4 regions of the Streptomyces sp. NBC_00078 genome follow, and region 1 is predicted to be linked to each of the others. Evidence: riboswitches for the same ligand, from Rfam matches in the RefSeq annotation. Region 1 holds a riboswitch; each other region holds the start of a gene.

Region 1 (5,616 bases):
ATGTGCATCGTCTCGTCCCGGAACACCCAGTTGGTGCCGGTCGCCAGCCCGTGCAGCAGGCCCCGGCTGCGGAACCAGTACACGTAGGCGAAGGCGCCGTAGAAGAACAGGCCCTCGATGCAGGCGGCGAAGCAGATCAGGTTGAGGAGGAAGCGGCGGCGGTCGGACCTGGACTCCAGTCGGTCCAGTTTGTCGACCGAGTCCATCCACTTGAAGCAGAAGCCGGCCTTCTCGCGGATGGAGGGGATGTTCTCCACCGCCGCGAAGGCCGCCGTGCGGTCCTCCGGGTCGGGAAGGTACGTGTCCAGAAGCGTCAGGTAGAACTGGACGTGGACTGCCTCCTCGAAGAGCTGGCGCGACAGGTACAGGCGCGCCTCCGGGGAGTTGATGTGCTTGTAGAGGGTCAGCACGAGGTTGTTCGCGACGATCGAGTCGCCCGTCGCGAAGAACGCCACCAGGCGGCCGATCAGATGCTGCTCGGCGGGCGTGAGCTTGGCGAGGTCTGTCACGTCCGAGTGGAGGTCGACCTCCTCCACCGTCCAGGTGTTCTTGATGGCGTCCCGGTAGCGCTCGTAGAAGTCCGGGTAGCGCATGGGGCGCAGGGTCAGCTCGAAGCCCGGGTCGAGGAGCTGGGTGTTACGGGTGGGGCTGGTCACTGGCAGGCCTCGCAGGACTCGGGGTTCTCAAGGGAGCAGGCGACCGCATCGGGTTCGGCCGGCTGCTGTACGGGGAGGGTGGCTCGGGCCGCGCGGGCGATCCTCGTCGCCGGGCGGGAGCGCAGGTAGTACGTCGTCTTCAGGCCCTGCTTCCAGGCGTACGCGTACATCGAGGAGAGCTTGCCGATGGTCGGCGTCTCCAGGAACAGGTTCAGGGACTGGGACTGGTCCAGGTACGGGGTGCGGGCCGCTGCCATGTCGATCAGACCGCGCTGCGGGAGCTCCCACGCCGTGCGGTACAGCGCCCGCACCTCGTCCGGGATCCAGGCGAAGTCCTGTACCGAGCCGTTGGCGTCGCGCAGGGCCTCGCGGGTGCGGGCGTCCCAGACGCCGAGTTCCTTCAGGTCGTTCACCAGGTACGAGTTCACCTGCAGGAACTCGCCCGACAGCGTCTCGCGCTTGAAGAGGTTCGACACCTGCGGCTCGATGCACTCGTACACGCCCGCGATCGAGGCGATGGTCGCGGTGGGGGCGATCGCGAGGAGGAGGGAGTTGCGCAGGCCGACCTTCGCGATGCGCTCGCGCAGGGCGGCCCAGCGCTCCGGCCAGGCGTGCTCAGTGTCGTAGTGGTCGGGGTGCAGGACCCCCCTGGCCGTACGGGTCTTCTCCCAGGCCGGCAGCGGGCCGTTGCGCTCGGCGAGGTCGGCGGAGGCCTCGTACGCGGCGAGCATGATGCGCTCGGCGATGCGAGTGGAGAGCCGGCGGGCCTCGGGCGAGTCGAAGGGCAGGCGCAGCTTGAAGAAGACGTCCTGGAGGCCCATGGCGCCGAGGCCGACGGGGCGCCAGCGCGCGTTCGACCGGCCGGCCTGCTCGGTGGGGTAGAAGTTGATGTCGACGACGCGGTCGAGGAAGGTGACGGCCGTGCGGACGGTCTCGTCGAGCCGTTCCCAGTCGATGTCCTGACCGGCCACGAACGCCGCCAGGTTCACCGAACCCAGGTTGCACACCGCCGTCTCGCCGTCCTCGGTGACCTCCAGGATCTCCGTGCAGAGGTTGGAGGAGTGGACGACGTGGCCCGGCTCGGCCGTCTGGTTGGCGGTGCGGTTGGAGGCGTCCTTGAAGGTCATCCAGCCGTTGCCGGTCTGGGCCAGGGTGCGCATCATGCGGCCGTAGAGTTCGCGGGCCGGGATGGTCCTGCGGGCGAGGCCCGCCGCCTCCGCCCTGCGGTACGCGGCGTCGAACTCCGCACCCCACAGGTCGACCAGCTCGGGCACGTCGGCGGGGGAGAACAGGCTCCACGGCTCGTCGGCGTTCACCCGGCGCATGAACTCGTCGGGGATCCAGTGCGCGAGGTTCAGGTTGTGCGTACGGCGGGCGTCCTCACCGGTGTTGTCGCGCAGCTCCAGGAACTCCTCGATGTCGGAGTGCCAGGTCTCCAGGTAGACGGCGGCCGCACCCTTGCGCCGGCCGCCCTGGTTCACGGCGGCGACCGAGGCGTCGAGGGTCTTCAGGAACGGGACGATGCCGTTGGAGTGCCCGTTGGTGCCGCGGATCAGTGAACCCCGGCTGCGGACACGGGAGTAGGCGAGTCCGATTCCGCCGGCGTGCTTGGAGAGGCGGGCGACCTGGTGGTAGCGGTCGTAGATGGAGTCCAGCTCGTCGAGCGGGGAGTCCAGGAGGTAGCAGGACGACATCTGGGGGTGCCGGGTGCCGGAGTTGAAGAGCGTGGGGGAGGAGGGCAGGTAGTCGAGGCGGCTCATCAGGCCGTAGAGCGCGGCGACTTCGTCCAGCGGGCGGGCGCCCGTTTCCGAAGGGGGCGCGGTGTCGTCGGCGAGACCGGCGGCGACGCGCAGCATGAAGTGCTGGGGTGTCTCGATCACCCGGCGGGTGATCGGGTGCCGGAGCAGGTAGCGGCTGTGGAGGGTGCGCAGGCCGAAGTAGCCGAAGCGGTCGTCCGCCCGGGGGTCGACGAGTGCGTCGAGGCGCGTGGCGTGGACGCGGACGAACTCCGCGGTGCGGTCGGCGACGAGCCCTTCCCGGTGGCCCACGGCGACCGACTCGGTGAAGGAGGTGACGCCCTGTGAGGCGGCCTCCGCGGCGATGCTGATGGTGAGCAGACGTGCGGCCAGCCGCGAGTACACGGGGTCCTCCGAGATGAGACCGGCGGCCGCCTCCGTGGCCAGCTCGCGCAGCTCCGTCTCGTCCGCCTGCGCCGAGCGGCCGCGCAGCGCGGCGGCGGCGACCCGGCCGGGGTCGGCTCCGGGGAGGCCGGCGGTCAGCTCGGTCAGGGTCCGCAGCAGTGCGGTTCCCGGGCCGTCCGTTGTCGCCGCTGTCGCGGACGGTGTCGCTGAAGCCGGTTCGGCTGGCGCGATGGTCACGTGGGGCTCTCCCTCGCTCGGCACGGGGCCTTGCGGAGGGCAGGGGGATCACGAGCGCGCACGGCGTCGCGTCCACCGGCCCATTCCACGAGGCCCGGACGTCTGGGCACCCGGACGGTTCGGCCGGGCGCACTGTCGGCAGGTCCTCGGACTGACGCCCATACGTGTGCGAACACGCATGGGTACACCGTTGCGGGACAGTTCCGGATTCGCACCGGATTCCCCTGCGACGACAGCGAGCATGAGCATACATCTTGTGCCGGGCAGGAAAAGCGACCCCATATGTTGTGTCGTAGCGACTTCGGAGCGTGTCAGAGCGTCAACTCATAGGTGTGCAGGGTGAGGTCGGGGTGGTCCGGAAGGGGATTCCAGTCCCGCTCCGGGGCGCGGACGAAGCCCAGGCGCCGGTAGATGCGGTGGGCGGTGTGCATCAGCTGCTGGGTCGACAGGACGATGCCCGTGCAGTCCTCCGCGGCCCGCGCCCGCTCGATGCACGCCCGCACGAGAGCCTCGCCGGTCCCGCGTCCCCGCGCCCCCTGCGCGACCGCGAGCATCCGTATCTCCGCCTCCCCCGGCCGGGCCACGTCGGCCATGGGTCCGCCGGACGGGACGTAGGTGACTCCGCCGAGCAGCTTCCCGTCCGCCATGGCGACCAGTACGTCGGCCGAGGCCGCCCGCTTGGCCACGTTCCGCAGTTCGCCGAGGTATCGGTCGCTCTCGCCGAACGTCAGTAGGCCGTCCTGGAGGTAGGCCTGGGCGGTGATCTCGCCGAGAGTCTCGTACTCGCCGGGGTCCGCCTGCCGGATCACGATGTCCATGGGTCGAGTGTGGCGGACGGGTACGACAACGGGCCGCCGGATTTCTCCGACGGCCCGTCCGGTCCCCGTAGTTCCTACCGGCAGTGGTCCCGGTGGTTCCCAGCCAGTCCCTCGTGGATGTGGCCCCTAGTGGGACGTCCCCGCGGTCGCCGGCGGCAGCTCCACCTGAACGCCGGCGTCGCCCGCGTCCGCCGTGTAGTCCTCCGGCCTGGTCTCGTCGATGCCCTCAGGGGCCTTCACGGCCTTGAGGACGAAGGTCAGGACCACCGTCACCACCACGTTCAGGACGAACGCCGTCAGGCCGATGTAGCCGATCTCCCCGATGCCGGGGATCTCCTTGGCCGAGCCTCCGAAGTGCTTCTGCGTGGGGGAGGCGACGCCGTATGCGGCGAGGGTGCCGTAGACCATGCCGACCGCCCAGCCCGCGAGCAGCGCCCAGCGGTGGAACCAGCGGGTGAACAGACCGCCGACCAGCGCCGGGAAGGTCTGCAGGATCCAGATGCCGCCCAGGAGCTGGAAGTTGATCGCGACCGTCTTGTCCATGGTGAGGACGAAGACGAGCGCGCCCACCTTCACCAGCAGCGAGACCAGCTTGGAGACCTTGGTCTCCTGCGCCGGCGTCGCGTCCGGCCTGATGAAGTCCTTGTAGATGTTGCGGGTGAACAGGTTCGCGGCCGCGATCGACATGATGGCCGCCGGGACGAGGGCACCGATGCCGATCGCCGCGAAGGCCACGCCCGCGAACCAGTCGGGGAACATGTTCTCGAACAGCTGCGGGATGGCCAGCTGCCCGTTGGTGACCTTGACCCCCGCCGCGATCGCCATGAAGCCCAGCAGGGCGAGGAGGCCCAGCATCAGGGAGTACAGCGGCAGAATCGTGGTGTTGCGGCGGATCACGTTGCGGCTCTTCGAGGACAGCGTCGCCGTGATCGAGTGCGGGTACATGAAGAGCGCGAGCGCGGAGCCCAACGCCAGTGTGGCGTACGTCCACTGGCCCGGCTCGGCCGGCGCCAGCGCACCGCGCGGCTTGCCCGTCGCCGGGTTGGTCTGCGTGAACGCGTGACCCGCCTTCGCGAAGATGTCGTCGAAGCCGCCCAGCTTGATCGGGATGTAGATGATGGCCACCGCGATGACGAGGTAGATCAGCCCGTCCTTCACGAACGCGATCAGCGCGGGGGCCCGCAGACCCGAGGAGTACGTGTAGGCCGCCAGCACGCCGAACGCGATCAGCAGCGGCAGGTCCTTCACGAACCAGTTGGTGTTCTCGCCGCCGCCCACTCCCATCACGTCAAGGACGGCCTGGATGCCGACCAGCTGGAGCGCGATGTACGGCATGGTGGCCAGGATGCCGGTGACGGCGACCGCCAGCGACAGCCCCTTCGAGCCGAAGCGGCCGCGTACGAAGTCCGAGGTCGTCACGTATCCGTGCCGGTGCGAGACCGACCACAGGCGGGGCAGGAACGTGAAGATCAGCGGGTAGACGAGGATGGTGTACGGCACCGCGAAGAAGCCGGCCGCGCCCGCCGCGTAGATCGCCGCCGGGACCGCCACGAAGGTGTAGGCGGTGTACAGGTCGCCGCCGAGCAGGAACCAGGTGACCCAGGTGCCGAACGACCGTCCGCCCAGGCCCCATTCGTCCAGGCTCTCGTTCTCGGCCTTGCGCCAGCGGGCGGCCAGGAAGCCCATGGCCGTGACGGCCAGGAAGAAGAAGATGAAGACGCCGAGTGCGACGCCGTTCACGCCGTCGTTCATTCCGGCGCACCG
Region 2 (5,616 bases), 2.3 Mb from region 1:
CCAGGTGGTGCCGGACACGCACGCCCCCTCGGCGTTGGCGCGCGTATCTGCCCGAGGAGGGCGGGGTGGATGGGCGCCCCGCCCTCCCCGCCTGCTAGGCGGTGGCAGGCAGTACGTGGTCTCCGATTTTGTCTGTGCTCAGGCACAGTGAGCAGACCACCGCGTCATGGGTGGCGCACGCGGTCACGTCGGGCCGCTCGTATGCCTGCTGGCAGACGTGGCAGTCGTACGTCGTGGCGCTCGGGTTGCCCTCCGCGTCGAGCAGCGGTTCCGCGATGCCGTCGCCGGCGCGGCGGAGGTAGTACCTGCCCTTGGTGACTACGGCCATCAGCGGGGTGAGGACGAAGGCGATGACGGCCGCGGCGACCGGGGAGTACGGCTGCAGGCCGTCGCCGAGCGCGTGGAAGTACATGGCGATCGAGAGGCCGGAAGCAGCCACGAAGGCGACGACACCGACGGGGTTGACCGCGTGGAGCATGCCGCGGCGGAACTCGGGCTGGAGCGGGGAGAGCTTCAGCAGGTACTTGTTGACGCCGATGTCGGTGGCCACGGTGACGACCCAGGCGATCGCACAGTTCGAGTAGAAGCCGAGGATGCTGTTGAGGAAGCTGAACATGTCGGCTTCCATCAGAGCCAGCGCGAAGCCCAGGTTGACCAGCACGAAGACCATGCGTCCGGGATAGCGTCCGGTGACGCGGGTGAAGGAGTTGGTCCACGCCAGTGAACCGGAGTACGCGTTCGTCACGTTGATCTTGATCTGGCTGATCACCACGAGCGCCACGGCGAGCGGGACGACCATCCAGGACGGCATCATCGCGTCGAACGCGCCGCGGAACTGCTGGATCGGCTCGGGCGCCGCCGTCGGACCGACCTTGGCGAGGATGTAGACGGCGAGGAAGACACCGATGGCCTGCTTCAGTGCGCCGAGCACCACCCAGCCGGGGCCGGCCATGACCACCGCGGTCCACCAAGTGCGCTTGTTGGCCTCGGTCTTGGGCGGCATGAAGCGCAGGTAGTCGATCTGTTCGCCGATCTGCGCGATGAGGGAGAGACAGACGCCGGCGCCCAGCAGCACGGAGGCGGTGTTGACGCCGCCTTCGCCGTCGGTGCCCGTGTAGGCGAGGAAGTGCTGGACGGTGCCCGGGTCGGTGGAGATCAGGTAGACCAGCGGGGCGACCATGAGCAGCAGCCAGATCGGGGTCGTCCACACCTGGAGCTTGCTGAGCGCCTTCATGCCGTAGATCACCAGCGGGATCACCATCAGGGTGGAGATGGCGTAGCCCAGCCACAGCGGCAGTCCGAGGCCGAGCTTGAGGCCCTGGGCCATGATCGAGCCTTCGAGGGCGAAGAAGATGAAGGTGAAGCTGGCGAAGATGACGCTGGTGAGGACCGACCCGTAGTAGCCGAAGCCGGAGCCGCGGGTGATCAGGTCCAGGTCGATGTTGTAGCGGGCGCCGTAGTACGCGAGCGGGAAGCCGGTGATGAAGATGACGACCGCGGCGACGGCGATGGCCAGGAGCGCGTTGCCCGTGCCGTGTGCCAGGCCGATGCCTGCGCCTATGGAGAAGTCCGCCATGTAGGCGATCCCGCCGAGCGCGGTCGTCGCCACGACCATCGGGGTCCAGCGGCGGTAACTGCGGGGCGCGAAGCGGAGGGTGTAGTCCTCCAGGGTCTCCTTGGTGGCCTGGCTGGTGGGAGAGTCCGACGCTGTGGCTGTCTGTGGGGAGTGGGTTGCACTCATGATCGACCCTTCGGGGATGAGGTGATGCTCCGGTGGGGGCGGAGGTGTGGTGAGCGGTGGGGCCCGGGTTGGCGTCGTCGGCAGCCGGGGAGTCGAAGGCCCGGGGCCGAAGTCCCCGGATTTCTCAGGCGGTTGCCGTCCTCAGAAGCGGCCGGCGTGCAGGGTCATCTGCGTCATGGCCCGCTGGGCGTGCTCCGTCACACCGGCCATCGAGTCACCCATATGGGCGTGCAGGGCCCGCAGGCCCTCGTCGAGCCGCCCGTCACGGACGAGTTCCAGGATCTCGATGTGTTCGGTGATGGTCGTCTCCACTCGGTCCTGGGTGAGGAAGTCGTACCGCCGCACCCGGCGGATCCGTTCGCTGACCGCCACGAGGGCCTCGGCGAGCGCGGGATTGCCGGAGGCACGGGAGAGTGCGGCGTGGAATCTCTCGTCCTGGACGACGAAGCGCGGATCCGGCTCCGGGGGCTGCTTGTGCAGCGCGTACCAGTGCTCCAACTCGGCGCCGATGACTGCCGAATCGTGCCGGACGGCCGGATCCTCGATGGCACGCGCGATCCCACGCAGCTCGAGGGTGACCCGCAGCTCGTAGAAATCCTTCAGCTGGGCCAGGTTGGGGATCGTGACGAAGAAGCCGCCGTCGCCGCGCTCGATCAGCCCGTCGGCCAGCAGCCGCGCCAGCGCCTCGCGCACAGGCGTCCGCGAGACCCCGAACCGTGCGGCCAGCCGCAGCTCGACCAGCCGTTCACGCGCGCCGAAATCGCCGTCGAGCACGGCCGCGCGCAGCTTCGCGTAGACCGACTCGCGCAGCGACGGCGCGCCTGCCGCCGCCGGACCCGGCACCGTGCCCGGCCGCGTATACAGCTTCGAATCCATGGGGGGACACGCTAGAAACCGCTTGTTTCCCGAAGATCCATCGCGTTGTGAACGGCTTGTTTCCGAGATCTCACGCGCCTGGCCGCGGAGGTTCGGCCCGCGGCAGTGGATCACCGGCCGCGCGACTCGACCGTACGACGGTCTTGATCGCGGGTAGCCAGTCGAGCCACATCCGAGGCCGGGGAGCCCGGTGTGAATCCGGAGCTGACGCACAGCGGTGAGGGGGACGGGCGGGGCATGTGACGTCACTGGGAGGAGCCCGTGCCGACCGGAGGGCCGATGGGGGCGAGCACAGGGAAGGCACCCCGGCCGGACGAACCCGAGTCCGAAGACCTGCTGGCACCTCCGTGCCTGGTGCGGGCAGGACGTCCGCAGGCCGGGCTCCAGTACGAGCCCCGACAACCGAGGCACCCCGCGCCCCGGCGAGACGATCGGCCTGCTCGGCCCCAACCGCTCCGGGACTCTGCTGCGCAATTCGCTGCGGGGGTAAGGCCGGGTCGGCGATGATCGTTGGCGGGGTCGCCTTCCTGTCGTGCGGTCCTGGAGGCGGTACGGATGTCGATGCGGCCGGTGGGGTTGCCGGAGATCCCGGAACAGACGGTGGTGGTGGCCCGGGCGGCGTTTCCGAAGGGGAGCCTGGCGATACGGGCGCGGGATCGCCTCGCGGAGGTCTTCGTCGATGAGCCGTTCACGGAGGCGTTCGGGGTGCGCGGGGCGCCGGGACTGTCGCCGGGGGTGTTATCGCTGGTGATGGTGTTGCAGTTCGCGGAGGGCCTGACGGATCGGCAGGCCGCGGCGATGGCGGTGCGGGCGATCGACTGGAAGTACGCGCTCGGTGCGGAGCTGACGGACACCGGATTCGATGCGAGTGTGCTGTGCCGGTTCCGGGCCCGGCTCGCGGACAACGGTATGGAGCGGGTGGTCTTCGACCGGCTCCTTGAGCACTGCAAGGACGCCGGCCTGGTGGCGGCCGGAGGCAAGCAGCGCACCGATTCCACCCATGTGATCAGTGCGGTGCGGGACTTGAACCGTCTGGAGCTGGCCGGGGAGAGTGTGCGGGCGGCCCTGGAGGCCCTCGCGGTCGCGGCACCGGCCTGGCTGGCCGGACACATCAACGTCACTGAGTTCGCCGAGCGGTACGGGCCGCGGGTCGACGGCTGGCGCATGCCGCCCTCGCAGACGAAACGTGACCGTCTCGCCCAGGTCTTCGGGCAGGATGCCATCGCCTTGTGCCGGGCGGCCTGGGCCGATGACGCTCCGGCCTGGATTCGCGAGATCGAGGCCGTGGGCTTGTTGCGGCAGGTCCTCGTGCAGACCTACATCGTCCGGACCGATGCCCGGGGACGGCAGGTGATCAAGAAGCGGGACGCCGACGACGGCGTCCCGCCCGGCCAACTCCGCCTGGCCTCCCCCTACGACTCCGACGCACGCTGGGCGGCCAAGGGCGACGACCTGTTCTGGATGGGCTACAAGATCCATCTCACGGAGACCTGCACCACCCTCCCCGACGCCGACGCCGACGCCGACGCCGACGCCGACGTGGGCACAGGGGTGGGCACAGGGGTGATGCCGAATCTGATCACCGACGTGCACACCACCGACGCGACCGTGCCGGATGTGAAGGCGACCGCCCCGATCCAGCGCAAGCTCGCCGAGCACGGAGTGCAGCCCGGCGAGCACTACCTCGACTCCGGCTACCCGTCGGCCGACCTGATTACCAAGGCCCTGAAACAGGGCATCCGCATGGTCACCCCGGTCCTCCAGGACCACTCTGACCAGGCCAAGGCCGCCGAAGGCTTCGACAAGAACGCCTTCACCATCAACTGGAAGACCCGCCAGGTCCGCTGCCCCGCCGGCAGGACCAGCTCCCACTGGAACCCGGTCAAACAGCACGGCAAAGACGCGATCGTCATCACCTTCAGCGTCCTGACCTGCCGGGACTGCCCTCTCCAGAAGCAGTGCACCACCTCGAAGACCGGGCGCCGCATGCTCACCCTGCGTCCCGAGGAACTCCACGAGAACCTCGCCCGGGCCCGCGCCGAGCAGAAGACCGACACCTGGAAGAACAAGTACGCCCTGCGTGCCGGAGTCGAGGGCACCATCAACCAGGCCCTCGACATCACCGGCATCCGCCGGGCCCGCTACCGCGGCCTGCCGAAAGTCCGCCTCCAACACGCCTTCTCCGCCACCGCACTCAACGTGATCAGGCTCGACGCCCACTGGACCACAGGCCCCCTCAACCGCCCCCGCACCAGCAGACTCGAACGACTCAGCTACAGACTCTCCGCCTGAACGAATTGCGCAGCAGAGTCCTCCGGCAAGCCAAAACTCTCCTCGACCTTCGCGGAAGGCCGCGCCGCCGTGGAGCGGACCCCGGGCCGACGTCACCGACGGCCCGGGGTACCCGGTGATCCGCTACCCGCGCCGGGCCAACGAGCCGTGGCGGCCGGCGACGTCGCCGGATCCGATCGCGTCATCGGTCTCCCGCTTCTCCCACGAGTGGTCGGCGGGGGTGTAACCGAGATCGCGGCGCGCCGCGGAGATGTCGAACCAGTGGGCCCGCGTCAGCTCGGCCACCAGGAAGCGTGTCAGCAGCGGGCGTTGCCGTCGTCGGGCCGCCTTCGCGGTGGCTTCGAGGAGCACGGCAGCGGCTCGCGCGGCCGAAGCGGGGATTCCCCGCACCTCCACGGCGTGGCCGTCGTGCGCCAGTAGCCCCCGGACGGTGTCGGCGAGGGTGCAGGGCCGGCCCTGGGTGATGAAGTAACTCGCGCCTGCCAACGGGGAGTTCGCCGCCAGTTGTTCCACCGCCAGCACGTGTGCCTCGGCCGCGTCGGCCACGTGCACGGTGTCCACGAGTTGGGACCCCGCTCCCGGCAACAGCAGTTTCCCCTTACGGACCGCGGCGCGCAGACCAGGCAGCAGATGCGGATCGCCGTCACCCCAGATCAGGTGGGGCCGCAGGGACACGGTCGCCAGACCAGGGCGGTTGGCAGCCAGGA
Region 3 (5,616 bases), 930 kb from region 1:
TTCGGCCTGCTCTCCTACCACCTCGTCGAACGCCACCTGATGGCGACGGCATGGGTGCCGGTGCTGTACGCCGCCGCCATGGTCGTCGACGCCCTCTCCGCACTGGCGACCGGCTGGCTGTACGACCGGGTCGGGCCGCGGGTGCTGGTCGCCCTGCCGGTGCTGACCGGCGCCGTCCCGATGCTGGCGTTCACGAACACGGTGGCGGTGGCCGTGATCGGCTCCCTGGTGTGGGGCGCGGCCGTGGGCATCCAGGAGTCCACGCTGCGCGCCACGGTCGCCGACCTTGTGCCGGCGGGGCGGCGCGCGACCGCGTACGGGGTCTTCGCGGGAGTGGTCGGCGCGGCGAGTCTGGCGGGCGGCGCGGTGACCGGCGCCCTGTACGGCGCGTCGATCCCGGCCCTGATCGGGGTGGTCGTGACCGTACAGGTGCTGGCCCTTGTCCTGCTGGCGGTCACCGGGAGCGGACGGTCGCGTCAGCGCAGGGGCCGAACCGGGTAGATGACGAGGACACGGAGAACGGCGGACACCTCCGCGCCCTCGGGACACTGGCGTTGGGGCGGCTTCCTCTCCTTCACCCTGGAGTTCCGGCTCGGTGGCGGGGACGAGGTGCTCGCCGGCGTGGTGCGTCCCGGAGCCGTCTCGTGGCGGTGGTCGTCCCAACTGCCCGTCGAGGTCCCGGCCTTATCGCGTGACGTGAGTCACGGTCACTTCGGTGAGTCGGGGACCCGGTGTGCGCCCGTACCCCCTGATGACGATCAGACGCCGGGTGCAAAGATTGGGCGCGCTATGACTGTCGGAGGGTGGTGCCGCACGCTGCGGGCCGGTGTGTTCGCCGCCGCCTGCGTGCTGCTGGCCGCCCTCGGCCACGTGACGATGTCCGGCACTCCCGTCCCCTGGTGGACCATGGCCGCCGGCACCGCGGCAAGCGGCATGACCGGCTGGTTCCTGGCCGGCCGTGAGCGCGGACGGACGCTGATCGTCACCGTTGTGGTCGCCGCCCAGGCCGTGCTCCACGAGACGTTCTCCCTGGGCCAGACCCCGATGCCCGGGACAACACCGGACCCCGGTGCCGCACCGGTCGCCATGACCGCCATGACCGCCATGACCGCCATGACCGGCAGGGACACGGGCACCTCCGGTGGCGCATCCATGAGCGGCGTGACACACATGGCGACCGGCTCGGGCGGCATGGGGCACACGCACGCCATGGCCGACATGGGCGGCATGGGCGACGGCGCCTCGTTCGGCATGGTCGCCGTCCACCTCCTCGCGGCGGTCCTGTGCGGGCTGTGGCTCGCCCATGGAGAGCGCGCCGTCTTCGACATCCTGAGGGCCGCGGCAGCCCGGCTGGCCGCGCCGCTGAGGATGCTGCTGGCGCTACCCGTACCCGCCGGCCGCCCGCCTGCGCGCAGGCGCCGTATCGCCGCGCACCGGTCGTCGCCGGCCCGCTTCCTTCTCTGTTACTCCGTCACGTCCCGGGGACCGCCCCTGGGTGCCGCTGTCGTCTGAGACAGCCGGATCGACCGGGGCTCACCCCGCTTCTCGCCATGCCGCGCTCGCGCGTGGATCTCCCCAGGACCACCCGCCACTTCGTGCGGGCCGATGGGCGTGCGACGAGCCCCGGGCATTCGCCGTACCCACCGCGTACGGCCGCACCCAAGTGCCGGAGAGCCCCGCCCCATTGCGGGGCGTCGGCTCCGGATGACCCGAGAAGGACATCACGTGATCACTCCTGTCCTGCCTGCTCCCCGCCGGGCGGAGCGCGCGGCGGCGGACGCCTCCGCCACCGCCTGGGCACTGGCCGCCGGTAAGGGCGACCCCCACGCGGCCGAGCACTTCGTGCGCGCGCTGCACGGCGACGTACTGCGTTATGTCGCCTACCTGAGCGGCGATCCCCAGATCGCCGACGACCTGGCCCAGGACACGTTCCTGCGGGCCCTCGACAGCCTGCCGCGTTTCCAGGGGCAGGCCTCGGCCCGCACCTGGCTGCTGTCCATCGCCCGCCGTGCGGTGGCCGACAGCTTCCGCCGGGCCGCGGTCCGGCCCCGGTCGTCCGACCGGCACGACTGGCAGTCGGCGATGGAACGTTCCCAGCCCCGCGGACTGCCGGGCTTCGACGACGGCATCGCACTCCTCGACCTGCTGGAGACGCTGCCGGACGAGCGCCGCGAGGCGTTCGTGCTGACCCAGGTGGTGGGACTGTCCTACGACGAGGCGGCCGGTTTCATCGGCTGCCCCGTCGGCACCGTCCGCTCCAGGGTGGCCCGCGCCCGGGCCACCCTGGAGCGCCTGCTGCTGGAAGCCGAGAGCCAGGCCGCCAGGGCAGCTTGACGTGCTGGCCGGCGCCTGCCGGGGACGCCGGCCAGCACTCGAACGGAACTCATGGGTTGCATGCCTGCCCCCTGCCCGCATTCCCGTCTGCCCTCGGGCCTCAACTGGCAACGCCCGGACCAGAATTGGCGACTGTCTGGAACTCTGGCCTCGCTGGCGCGGGAGGCGAAGGCGGGCAAGCCGGACGGCGTGGCCGGCGCCTGAGCGATGGCGCACACCCGGCGGAAGGGGGACCGGGTTTACGCGGTGTGGCCGTGGGGCGAGCAGCCCAGCGGGACGGCCGGGCGCGGCAGGAGAGGCAAGGACCCGGACCACCGGCGCAGAGGACCGCCTCCCGGAATGGGCCGCGAGTTCTGTCGCCGGCGACCGACGACAGGCCCGATATCGGGGCCACTTGACGGGGGAGAGGGAGATCACTCCAGGTGGGGCGGTATTGGCCAGGTTCGCGGCACACGGTACCGTCGGTCTGATATCGACGACGGCAAGACGGAAGCCGGTGAGAGTCCGGCACGGTCGCGCCACTGTGTGCCGCCGCCCCGCAGGGGGTGGTGGCGAGTCAGACCCGTAGCCGTCGTCATGTGCACCACCGAGATGGGACGCGAGCTCCCGAGGAGGCCCTGCCATGGCGCAGCATGTCGCCCAGCCGACAGTCACCACCCCCGTCGTACCCGCCAAGCTGCCGCTGAAGGACATAGCCCCCTGGGCCGTCTTCGTCGGCGTCCTGATGCTGGTCCTGCTCTACTTCGTCGGCGCCGAACAGGGCGCCACCTCCGTGTTCAGCGGCACGGACGTCCATGAGTGGGTACACGATGCCCGCCACCTGCTCGGCTTCCCCTGCCACTGATTTGAGGGACGCCGCACACCCATGAACTCCACAACGGTAAGAAACCTCCTGGTGCGGGGCATGCTCGCCGGCCTGGCCGCCGGCGTGCTCGCCCTCGTTGCCGCCTATCTGCTCGGTGAACCGTATGTAGACAAGGCGATCGGCTTCGAGGAGGCGCACTCCCACGAGCACGAGATGGAAGTCGTCTCCCGCTCCCTGCAGTCGACCGCCGGTCTCGCCACCGGCGTTCTGGTCTACGGGGTCGCGTTCGGCGGCATCGCCGCGCTCGCCTACTGCTTCGCCCTCGGCCGCGTCGGCCGCTTCTCGCCGCGGGCGACCGCGCTGCTGCTGTCCGGCTGCGCGCTGCTGACGGTGTACGTGACGCCGTTCCTGAAGTACCCGGCCAATCCGCCGTCGGTCGGCAGCGCCGACACCATCGGCAAGCGCACCACCCTGTACTTCCTGATGATGCTGCTCAGCGTGCTCCTCGCGATCGCAGCCACCATCCTCGGCAAGCGACTCCAGCCGAACCTGGGCACCTGGTGGGCGACGGTGGTCGCGGTTGCCGCGTTCGCCGTCGTGATCGGCCTGGCGTACGAGTTCCTGCCCGTCGTCAACGAGGTGCCGAAGGACTTCCCGGCCACCGTGCTGTGGCGCTTCCGGCTCGCCGCCCTGGCCATCCAGGCCACCCTCTGGGGCAGCTTCGGACTCGTCTTCGGCGAGCTGGCCGAGCGGTTGCTGAACCCGAAGCCCGTGTCGGCGGCCGCGAAGGCGACGGTCACCGCTCCCAGCTGACCATGAATCGAACAGGTGAGAGGGCCCGCGGAACCATCCGTGGGCCCTCTCATCGCCTTGGGCGGCCGTGAGGCGATCACCCTGACCGTGGCGGAGTACGAGCAACTCATCGCCGGCCGCCCTGTGCTCACTGATCGGAAGCGGCGGCCCTCAGCGGGTAAACGACGTCGTGGTCGGACAGGTTGGACGGTCAGACGGGTCGTACCGTCAGACTCAGACTCAGACTCAGACTCAGACTCAGACGAGGTCGAACCGGTCCGCGTTCGAGACCTTGACCCACGCGTCGACGAAGTCCTTCACGAACTTCTCCTTCGCGTCGTCGGCCGCGTAGACCTCGGCGACCGCGCGCAGCTCGGAGTTCGAGCCGAAGACGAGGTCGGCGCGGGTGCCGGTCCACTTGACCTCGCCGGTCACGTCGTCGCGGCCCTCGAAGGTGTTCTGGTCCTCGGAGGTGGACTTCCACGTCGTGCCCAGGTCGAGCAGGTTGACGAAGAAGTCGTTCGTCAGCTTGCCCGGGGTGTCGGTGAAGACGCCGTACGAGGTCTGCTGGTGGTTGGCGCCCAGGACGCGCAGGCCGCCGACGAGGACGGTCAGCTCGGGGGCGCTCAGGCCGAGCAGGTTCGCCCGGTCGAGCAGCAGGTACTCGGCCGGCAGGCGGTTGCCCTTGCCCAGGTAGTTGCGGAAGCCGTCCGCGGTGGGCTCCAGCGCCTCGAAGGACTCGGCGTCGGTGTGCTCCTCCGTGGCGTCCACGCGACCCGGGGTGAAGGGCACCTCGATGTCGTGACCGGCGTCCTTGGCGGCCTTCTCCACGGCGGCGGCGCCACCGAGGACGATCAGGTCGGCCAGGGAGACCTTCTTGGCGCCGGAGTTGAACTCCGACTGGACGCCCTCCAGGACACGCAGCACCTGCGCCAGCTCGTCCGGCTGGTTCACCTCCCAGCCGGCCTGCGGCTGCAGACGGATACGGGCGCCGTTGGCACCGCCGCGCTTGTCGCTGTTGCGGAACGTCGAGGCCGACGCCCACGCGGTGGTGACCAGCTGCGAGACGGTCAGACCCGAGTCGAGCAGCTTGGCCTTGAGGGACGCGACGTCACCGGCGTCGATGACCGCACCCTCGGCCTGCGGCAGCGGGTCCTGCCAGATCAGGGTCTCCGCCGGGACCTCCGGGCCGAGGTACAGCGACTTCGGGCCCATGTCACGGTGGGTCAGCTTGAACCAGGCGCGGGCGAAGGCGTCCGCGAACTCCGCGGGGTTCTCGTAGAAGCGGCGCGAGATGGGGCCGTAGATCGGGTCGAAGCGCAGCGACAGGTCGGTGGTGAGCATCGTCGGAAGCTTCTTCTTCGACGCGTCGTGCGCGTCGGGGATGATCGCCTCGGCGTCCTTCGCCACCCACTGGTTGGCCCCGGCGGGGCTCTGCGTGAGCTCGTACTCGTACTCGAAGAGGTTCTTGAAGAAGCCGTTGCCCCACTGGGTCGGGGTGGCGGTCCAGGTGACCTCCAGGCCGGACGTGATCGCGTCGCCGCCCTTGCCGGTGCCGTACGTGCTCGCCCAGCCCAGGCCCTGGGCCTCGATCGGGGCGGCCTCGGGGTCGGCGCCGACCAGGCTCGCGTCGCCGGCGCCGTGGGTCTTGCCGAAGGTGTGACCACCGGCGATGAGGGCGACGG
Region 4 (5,616 bases), 4.8 Mb from region 1:
CCTCACGCACGGGCAGGGCGGCCTGGTATCCGGCCTGCTCGACCGCGGTGACGAGATCCTCGGGCGCGACGGCGGCCGGGTGGCTGACCCGCGCGAGCCCCGTGGCCAGGTTGACCGTGGCCGTGACGCCCTCCAGCTTGGCGAGCTTCTTCTCCACCCTCCGGACGCAGGCCGCGCAGGTCATCCCGCCCACGGTGACGTCCGTGACCACGAGGCTCGCCATCGGTTCGGCCGCCATCACTCACCGCTCCCATGGCCGCCCATCCCGGGCATGTCGTCCATGCCACCGCCGCCACCGCCGCCCCCGCCGCTCCCGCCACTGCTCCCGGTTCTCCCGGTGCCGTGCATACCCGGCGCCACCGGCCCCGCCGCCGACCCGACGGCGTAGGACACCGAGAACACCAGCGCCAGCAGAAGCAGGAACCCGCAGAGCGCGGGAGCCGGCAGCAGTCTGCGGGCGGCCCCGCCGGCGGAGGGGGGTGACAAGGGAATATCGGCCATGCCCGACCTTCCTGGTCGCATCGAACCGTCCTGCGAGAGACGGCGGTTGTAGCCGTAGCACTCCAGTAGTCGAGTCGACAGAGCGTCGAGTTCCAGCACCAAATCGTGACTTGCGTCACATGGGTAACCGGTGTTGTACCCGCCTGACCGAGAACGTCGAGGCAGGCTCGCACGCCGGTGAGCAGTTCGCGGACGCCGGGCCGGTCAGTTCCTCCCAGGCGGCCCCACAGATGTCGCCCCACAGAAGGCACCCGCGTGCGCACGGCTCAGCCGGGCAGTCGCTGCGTACGCCTCCACTTCCGGCGAATCGAGTTGCACCCGTCCAAGGGTCGGACGGGCGAGGGTCCGACCCCTGGAGCGGTCCTACGGCGTGCGCCACGTATATGTCAACGGCTCGACGACGCTGTGCCCTGCCGACTGCTCACCATCGGCAGGGCACGCCGCCTCACTCGGGCCGGGAACCGCCGGAGCGGCCACGCACGATGGCGAAGGCCGCCGCGGCCAGGCCCAGTACGCCCACGACCAGCCCGGCGACACCGAGACCGCGGGCGGTGGAGTCGCTGCTGTCGGAGGCTGCGGACGCGGAGGTCTTCGAGGGGGACGCGGAGGCGGTCGGCACGTCGGCCTCGTCCGACGCGTTCTTCGCGGTCAGCTTGAGGACCGGAGCCGGGTTCTCCGGCTCCTCGTCGCCCTGCGCCGCCTCCTCGATCCAGCGGACGGTCTTGCCGTCGGAGTAGGTCTGGAGCGTCTTGAAGGTCAGCTGGCCGGTGTCCTCGGGCAGCTGCCCGAAGGCGACGTCGAAGTCCTCGTAGTGCCCGGGGTCGATCTTGCCGCCGGTCCAGGTGACCTCGGAGACGGCGTCGGTGATGGTGCCGTCGTCGGTCTTGACCGGCGTCTTGAGCTTCGTGTTCGTGACCTTGGCGCTCCAGCCGTCGCGCGGGGAGACGAGGACGCCGAGGACGGGGTGGTCGGTGGGCAGGAAGACCTGGACCTTGGTGGTGGAGGCGGTGTCCTCCTCGTTGGGGACGCGGAAGGTCAGGACGCCGTCGGTGGCGCCCTTGGCGTAGCTGTCGGGGTGGACGGTGACGTGCGCGGAGGCGATGCCCGCGGCGGCCAGGACTCCGGCCGCGGCGAGAGCGGTGACGGCGCCGACGCGGCGCAGCGTGATGCGTACTCGGGACATGGGTGGGTCGATCTCCGTACTGGAAGGGCGTGTCGGGTCAGATCGGGTACGCGCTCCCGTGCGGCGGTCCGCGCCGCTGCACCGCGTGCCGCAGCAGGAGGCCTCTGAGCAGGCGCGGCCCGTCGGCCCACCGACGCGCTCCTACGACGTCCCGCACGTCCGGCACCAGCCGTACCCCGCCGCTCACCAGCCACCAGGCCATCAGGCCCGGCACGAGCGCTGCGGCCCGGCGCAGCAGCGACCACAGTGCGACCTCCCCGCGCTGCAGCCACCAGGTCAGTACCAGGGCCGCGGCGACGTGAGCGGCGGTGGCGTGCGGGGTCAGGGCATGCGCGTGGGACATGCGCATGCCCTGCATGCCCATCGTGGCGTGCGGCCGGGCGGCGCCGAACGCGAGGTGCAGTGCGCCCTGAGCGGTGACTGTGCCGATGCCGATGGCCGCCAGCGACCGCTCCCGGCGGCCCAGCAGGTAGCCGGCGCCGAAGACCGGCACGAACCCGGCGGCCTGCACCCACACGGGCGGTGCCATACCGATCGCCAGCGCGTGCCCCCCGGCGGCGAGCAGCACGCACAGCGCGGCGAACACCACCGCGCGCAAGCTCCGTACCGCCGGGGACGCACTCATGCCCCGATGCTGCCATGCGGCCGACGGATCTCTTCCCCCGCCTGGGCAGGAACACCACCACGGCGTCCGGTCCGGCGCAGTCCGCCTTCCTCTCAGCAGTCGGACCCGGGCACCGTCCGGTTCCCGGCACTGGCACAGAGGCCGGGACAAGCAAGTACGCCGGGAACAGGGCCGTCCTCGCTCTTCACCGCCCCGGCCGCACGGTCCGGCAGCGGATCGCGCGTCGGGTGTCAGCCGCCCTCGGCGAGACGGGCGGCCCACCTCTGCTCCACCTTGGCCAGCCGCCAGTACACCAGCGCCGCCGCCCACACGAGCACGAACAGGCCGACGATGATGTAGCCGACGTTGCCCAGGTCCAGGCCGGCGATCCAGCCGGTCACCGCGTCGCGCAGACCGAGCTTCTCGTGCAGCACTCCGACCAGTTCGATGGTGCCGATCAGGAAGGCGACCGCGATGGACAGGCCGGTGATGGCGAGGTTGTAGAACACCTTGCGCACCGGGTTGGAGAACGCCCACTGGTAGGCGAAGTTCATGAACGTCCCGTCGAGGGTGTCGAACAGGCTCATCCCCGCCGCGAACAGCAGCGGCAGGCACAGGATCGCGTACCAGGGCAGCCCGGCCGCGGCGCCGCTGCCCGCCATCACCATCAGGGTGACCTCGGTGGCGGTGTCGAAGCCGAGGCCGAACAGGAAGCCCAGCGGGAACATCTGCCCGGGCCGGGTGATCGACCTGGTGAAACGGCCCAGGATGCGGTTCATGAACCCCCGCGAGTCCAGGTGCTGTTCGAGAGCGGCCTCGTCGTACGTGCCGGAGCGCATCGCCCGGAAGACCCGCAGGATGCCGGATAGCGCCACCAGGTTGAGCGCCGCGATGAGGTAGAGGAAGGTCCCGGAAACCGTCGTGCCGACGACACCGAGCGTCTGGTGGGTACGGGAGTCGTCGTTCAACAGCGTGCCGGCGAGCTGCGCGCCGCCCGCGACCAGGGCGGCCATGGCGACCACCACGCTGGAATGGCCGAGCGCGAACCAGAACCCGACCGACACCGGCCGCTTGCCGTCGGCCATCAGCTTGCGGGTGGTGTTGTCGATCGCGGCGATGTGATCGGCGTCGAACGCGTGCCGCATGCCCAGCGTGTACGCGGTCACCCCGAGGCCGATCCCGAACGCCTTGGAACCGACCTCGTAGTGCCCCGGCACGACGAGCAGGAACAGGATGCCGAACGCCAGCACGTGCAGCGCGGCGATCACCGCCAGCAGCCCGGCGGTACGGACGGTGTCCTCGCGCCGCCATCGAAAAGCGGTGGGCACGTCGGGCCCGGTGGGCAGGGTCATACGGTCACGCTCCAGCACCTCGTGGATCACTTCGTGAAGTGCCGTGGCCGGTCTCCTGGCTGACGGGTGCGCGCGTCTTTCGTCCCGGCCTTCCCGTCCGCCCGGGGGCGGACAGTGACCGTGCACAACTGGGACGAAGACTCCCCGATCACAGTGGCGAGGGCCGCTCCGGCCTGAACCCCCCGAACCACGAGGGGCCGTCACCGGTCTTCCCGAACACCACGGCCCGCCCACCGTACGGGCGCCCCCTCACGCCTGGATACCTGCACAGCTGCGCAGGTATCCAAGATCACACTGCCGCCTGCGAGGATGCCTCCATGCATCTCGTCCCCGCCGAACGCGCAGACCGCCGCGCCATCGACGGCCACCGGGTCTGCGACGCCGTCGCCGCCATCGGCGAGCCCGACCACGTCCGCGCCTGGGCGGAGCGGTTCTCCCTGCTCTCCGATCCCGGGCGCCTCGCCCTCCTGATGGCCCTGCGCCAGACGGGTCCGCTCGCTGTCTCGGACCTCGCCATCGCGACCAGCCGGGCTCGGGCCCGGCCGACCAGAGCGGTCAGCGCGTCCGGTTGAGGGACGGTCTCCCGTTCGCCCCGCAGGGCGGCGGTGCCGCGGGCAGGGTAGATCAAGGTCCTGAGCCAGGGGTCTTCCAGGTGGGCGGCGATATTCCCGACGAAGACCGAAGGGATCAGCAGGAGACCGCCGCCGGCGAGGCGGACAGTTCCGCCCTCTCACACCGGTGCGGTGGGCGGGAAGTGCGTGGCGCGGAATTCGGCGAGGGTCTGCTCCACACCGGCGATGGTCAGACGCCAGAAGTCCCAGCCGTCGATCTTGTTGCTGCCGGTCGCGGCCCTGGCGGCGGTGGTCGGGGTGCGCCAGGGGCGGCCCAGGACTTTGAATTGGCCCTCGTGGTTCAGGACTGCCTGGTGCGCCTTCTTCTCGTGCCGGCCGGTGAGGGTGATGCCGACCTTCAGGTCGTCCGGGTCCAGATGTTCCAGCAGGTCTTGCAGGTCGACTCGGGAGCGTGTCGGGTCGATGGTGGGTGTGATGCCGGGCGTCGTTGCGGCCGGTGTGGGCGCGGCGGCGGGCCGGTCGCAGGCGCGCTGCAGGGCCAGGGCCATGGCGACTGCTGAGCTGTATGGCGCCTTGGGCCCCCACCTTGTCGTCGATCAGCTGCTGTATGGCGGGATCGTCCCCGTAGCGGGCGAGCACGCCGACCGCCCCCATGAGGCGGCTGCGGAGCGGGACGAGGTGGGAGTCGTTGAGCGCGAGGATCCGTATGGTTTCGTCGGCGCGGCACAGGCCGCGTTTCGCTTCGGCCTGCGAGTAGGGGGTGCTGCTGCGCCGGGCGTAGCCGGCGCTGTCGAAGCCGAGCAGGTCGGGGTCGCTGTGGTGGGCGGGGTCCAGGAGCAGCGGCTGTTCGCGGTCCAGGTCGTCGGCTGATGCGCGGGCGCGGGTACCGCCTATGACCGGCAACTGGCTGCCCTTGGCGCGGCCTTCCCGGACACCGTCGTAGCGGGCTCCGCCGCTGTTGCAGTGTCTGCAGGCGATGCCGTAGTTCGACACGTCGCAGGCCAGCCACCAGTGACCCGGGTGGCCGGGCACGTCGCGTACTGGGCACCGAAGATCTCGGCTCCCGCACCGAACCCGTGCTGCTCCGGGAACACGGCCACGGGAGGAAGATCCGGGGGCGCTCCTGGCTGAGGTCTCCCGGCCGTCAGGCGCGCAGCAGGGTGACGGTGCGCCCGGAGGGCGTGGTCTGCTGCGAGAAGGCGGTGCGCTCGTGGACCGGGGCTGCCTGCGAGCGGGTGTCGAAGACGACGAGGGTGCCCGTGGACAGCTCCATGCGGTCCAGGTAGTCGTCCAACTGTGCCAGCCCCTCGGCGAGGGGGTCGGTGCGGCCCTGGCGCCACACCTTCAGCTCCAGCGCCTCGCGCTGCACCGCCCGCGAACCGTCGGCAGCGGTGTACGGCTGGC

Evidence for each region. Region 1 has a riboswitch for cobalamin ahead of OOK07_RS28910 (ribonucleoside-diphosphate reductase subunit alpha). Riboswitches for the same ligand answer to the same signal wherever they lie in the genome.
Region 2: another riboswitch for cobalamin. It lies ahead of OOK07_RS39290 (IS1182 family transposase); the one in region 1 lies ahead of OOK07_RS28910 (ribonucleoside-diphosphate reductase subunit alpha).
Region 3: another riboswitch for cobalamin. It lies ahead of OOK07_RS33050 (CbtB domain-containing protein); the one in region 1 lies ahead of OOK07_RS28910 (ribonucleoside-diphosphate reductase subunit alpha).
Region 4: another riboswitch for cobalamin. It lies ahead of nicT (Nickel transporter NicT); the one in region 1 lies ahead of OOK07_RS28910 (ribonucleoside-diphosphate reductase subunit alpha).

What each region holds. Positions count from the first base shown of each region.
Region 1 is NZ_JAPELX010000001.1:6,129,615-6,135,230, forward strand. It holds gene OOK07_RS28905 (ribonucleotide-diphosphate reductase subunit beta) at 1-593, opposite strand, end outside; gene OOK07_RS28910 (ribonucleoside-diphosphate reductase subunit alpha) at 653-3,034, opposite strand; cobalamin riboswitch at 3,155-3,283, opposite strand; gene OOK07_RS28915 (GNAT family N-acetyltransferase) at 3,346-3,852, opposite strand; gene mctP (monocarboxylate uptake permease MctP) at 3,979-5,604, opposite strand; gene OOK07_RS28925 (DUF3311 domain-containing protein) at 5,601-5,616, opposite strand, start outside.
Region 2 is NZ_JAPELX010000001.1:8,448,503-8,454,118, forward strand. It holds gene OOK07_RS39280 (purine-cytosine permease family protein) at 95-1,741, opposite strand; gene OOK07_RS39285 (GntR family transcriptional regulator) at 1,883-2,617, opposite strand; cobalamin riboswitch at 2,759-2,972, shown strand; gene OOK07_RS39290 (IS1182 family transposase) at 3,173-4,909, shown strand; gene OOK07_RS39295 (NAD-dependent epimerase/dehydratase family protein) at 5,033-5,616, opposite strand, start outside.
Region 3 is NZ_JAPELX010000001.1:7,063,031-7,068,646, forward strand. It holds gene OOK07_RS33035 (MFS transporter) at 1-501, shown strand, start outside; gene OOK07_RS33040 (hypothetical protein) at 790-1,512, shown strand; gene OOK07_RS33045 (sigma-70 family RNA polymerase sigma factor) at 1,726-2,334, shown strand; cobalamin riboswitch at 2,771-2,922, shown strand; gene OOK07_RS33050 (CbtB domain-containing protein) at 2,957-3,178, shown strand; gene OOK07_RS33055 (CbtA family protein) at 3,200-3,952, shown strand; gene katG (catalase/peroxidase HPI) at 4,190-5,616, opposite strand, start outside.
Region 4 is NZ_JAPELX010000001.1:1,351,576-1,357,191, forward strand. It holds gene OOK07_RS06245 (heavy metal translocating P-type ATPase) at 1-238, opposite strand, end outside; gene OOK07_RS06250 (hypothetical protein) at 238-501, opposite strand; gene OOK07_RS06255 (YcnI family protein) at 947-1,684, opposite strand; gene OOK07_RS06260 (hypothetical protein) at 1,722-2,309, opposite strand; gene nicT (Nickel transporter NicT) at 2,540-3,640, opposite strand; cobalamin riboswitch at 3,669-3,879, opposite strand; gene OOK07_RS06270 (transcriptional regulator) at 3,958-4,212, shown strand; gene OOK07_RS06275 (restriction system modified-DNA reader domain-containing protein) at 4,371-4,760, opposite strand; gene OOK07_RS06280 (hypothetical protein) at 4,759-5,082, shown strand; gene OOK07_RS06285 (ATP-binding protein) at 5,357-5,616, opposite strand, start outside.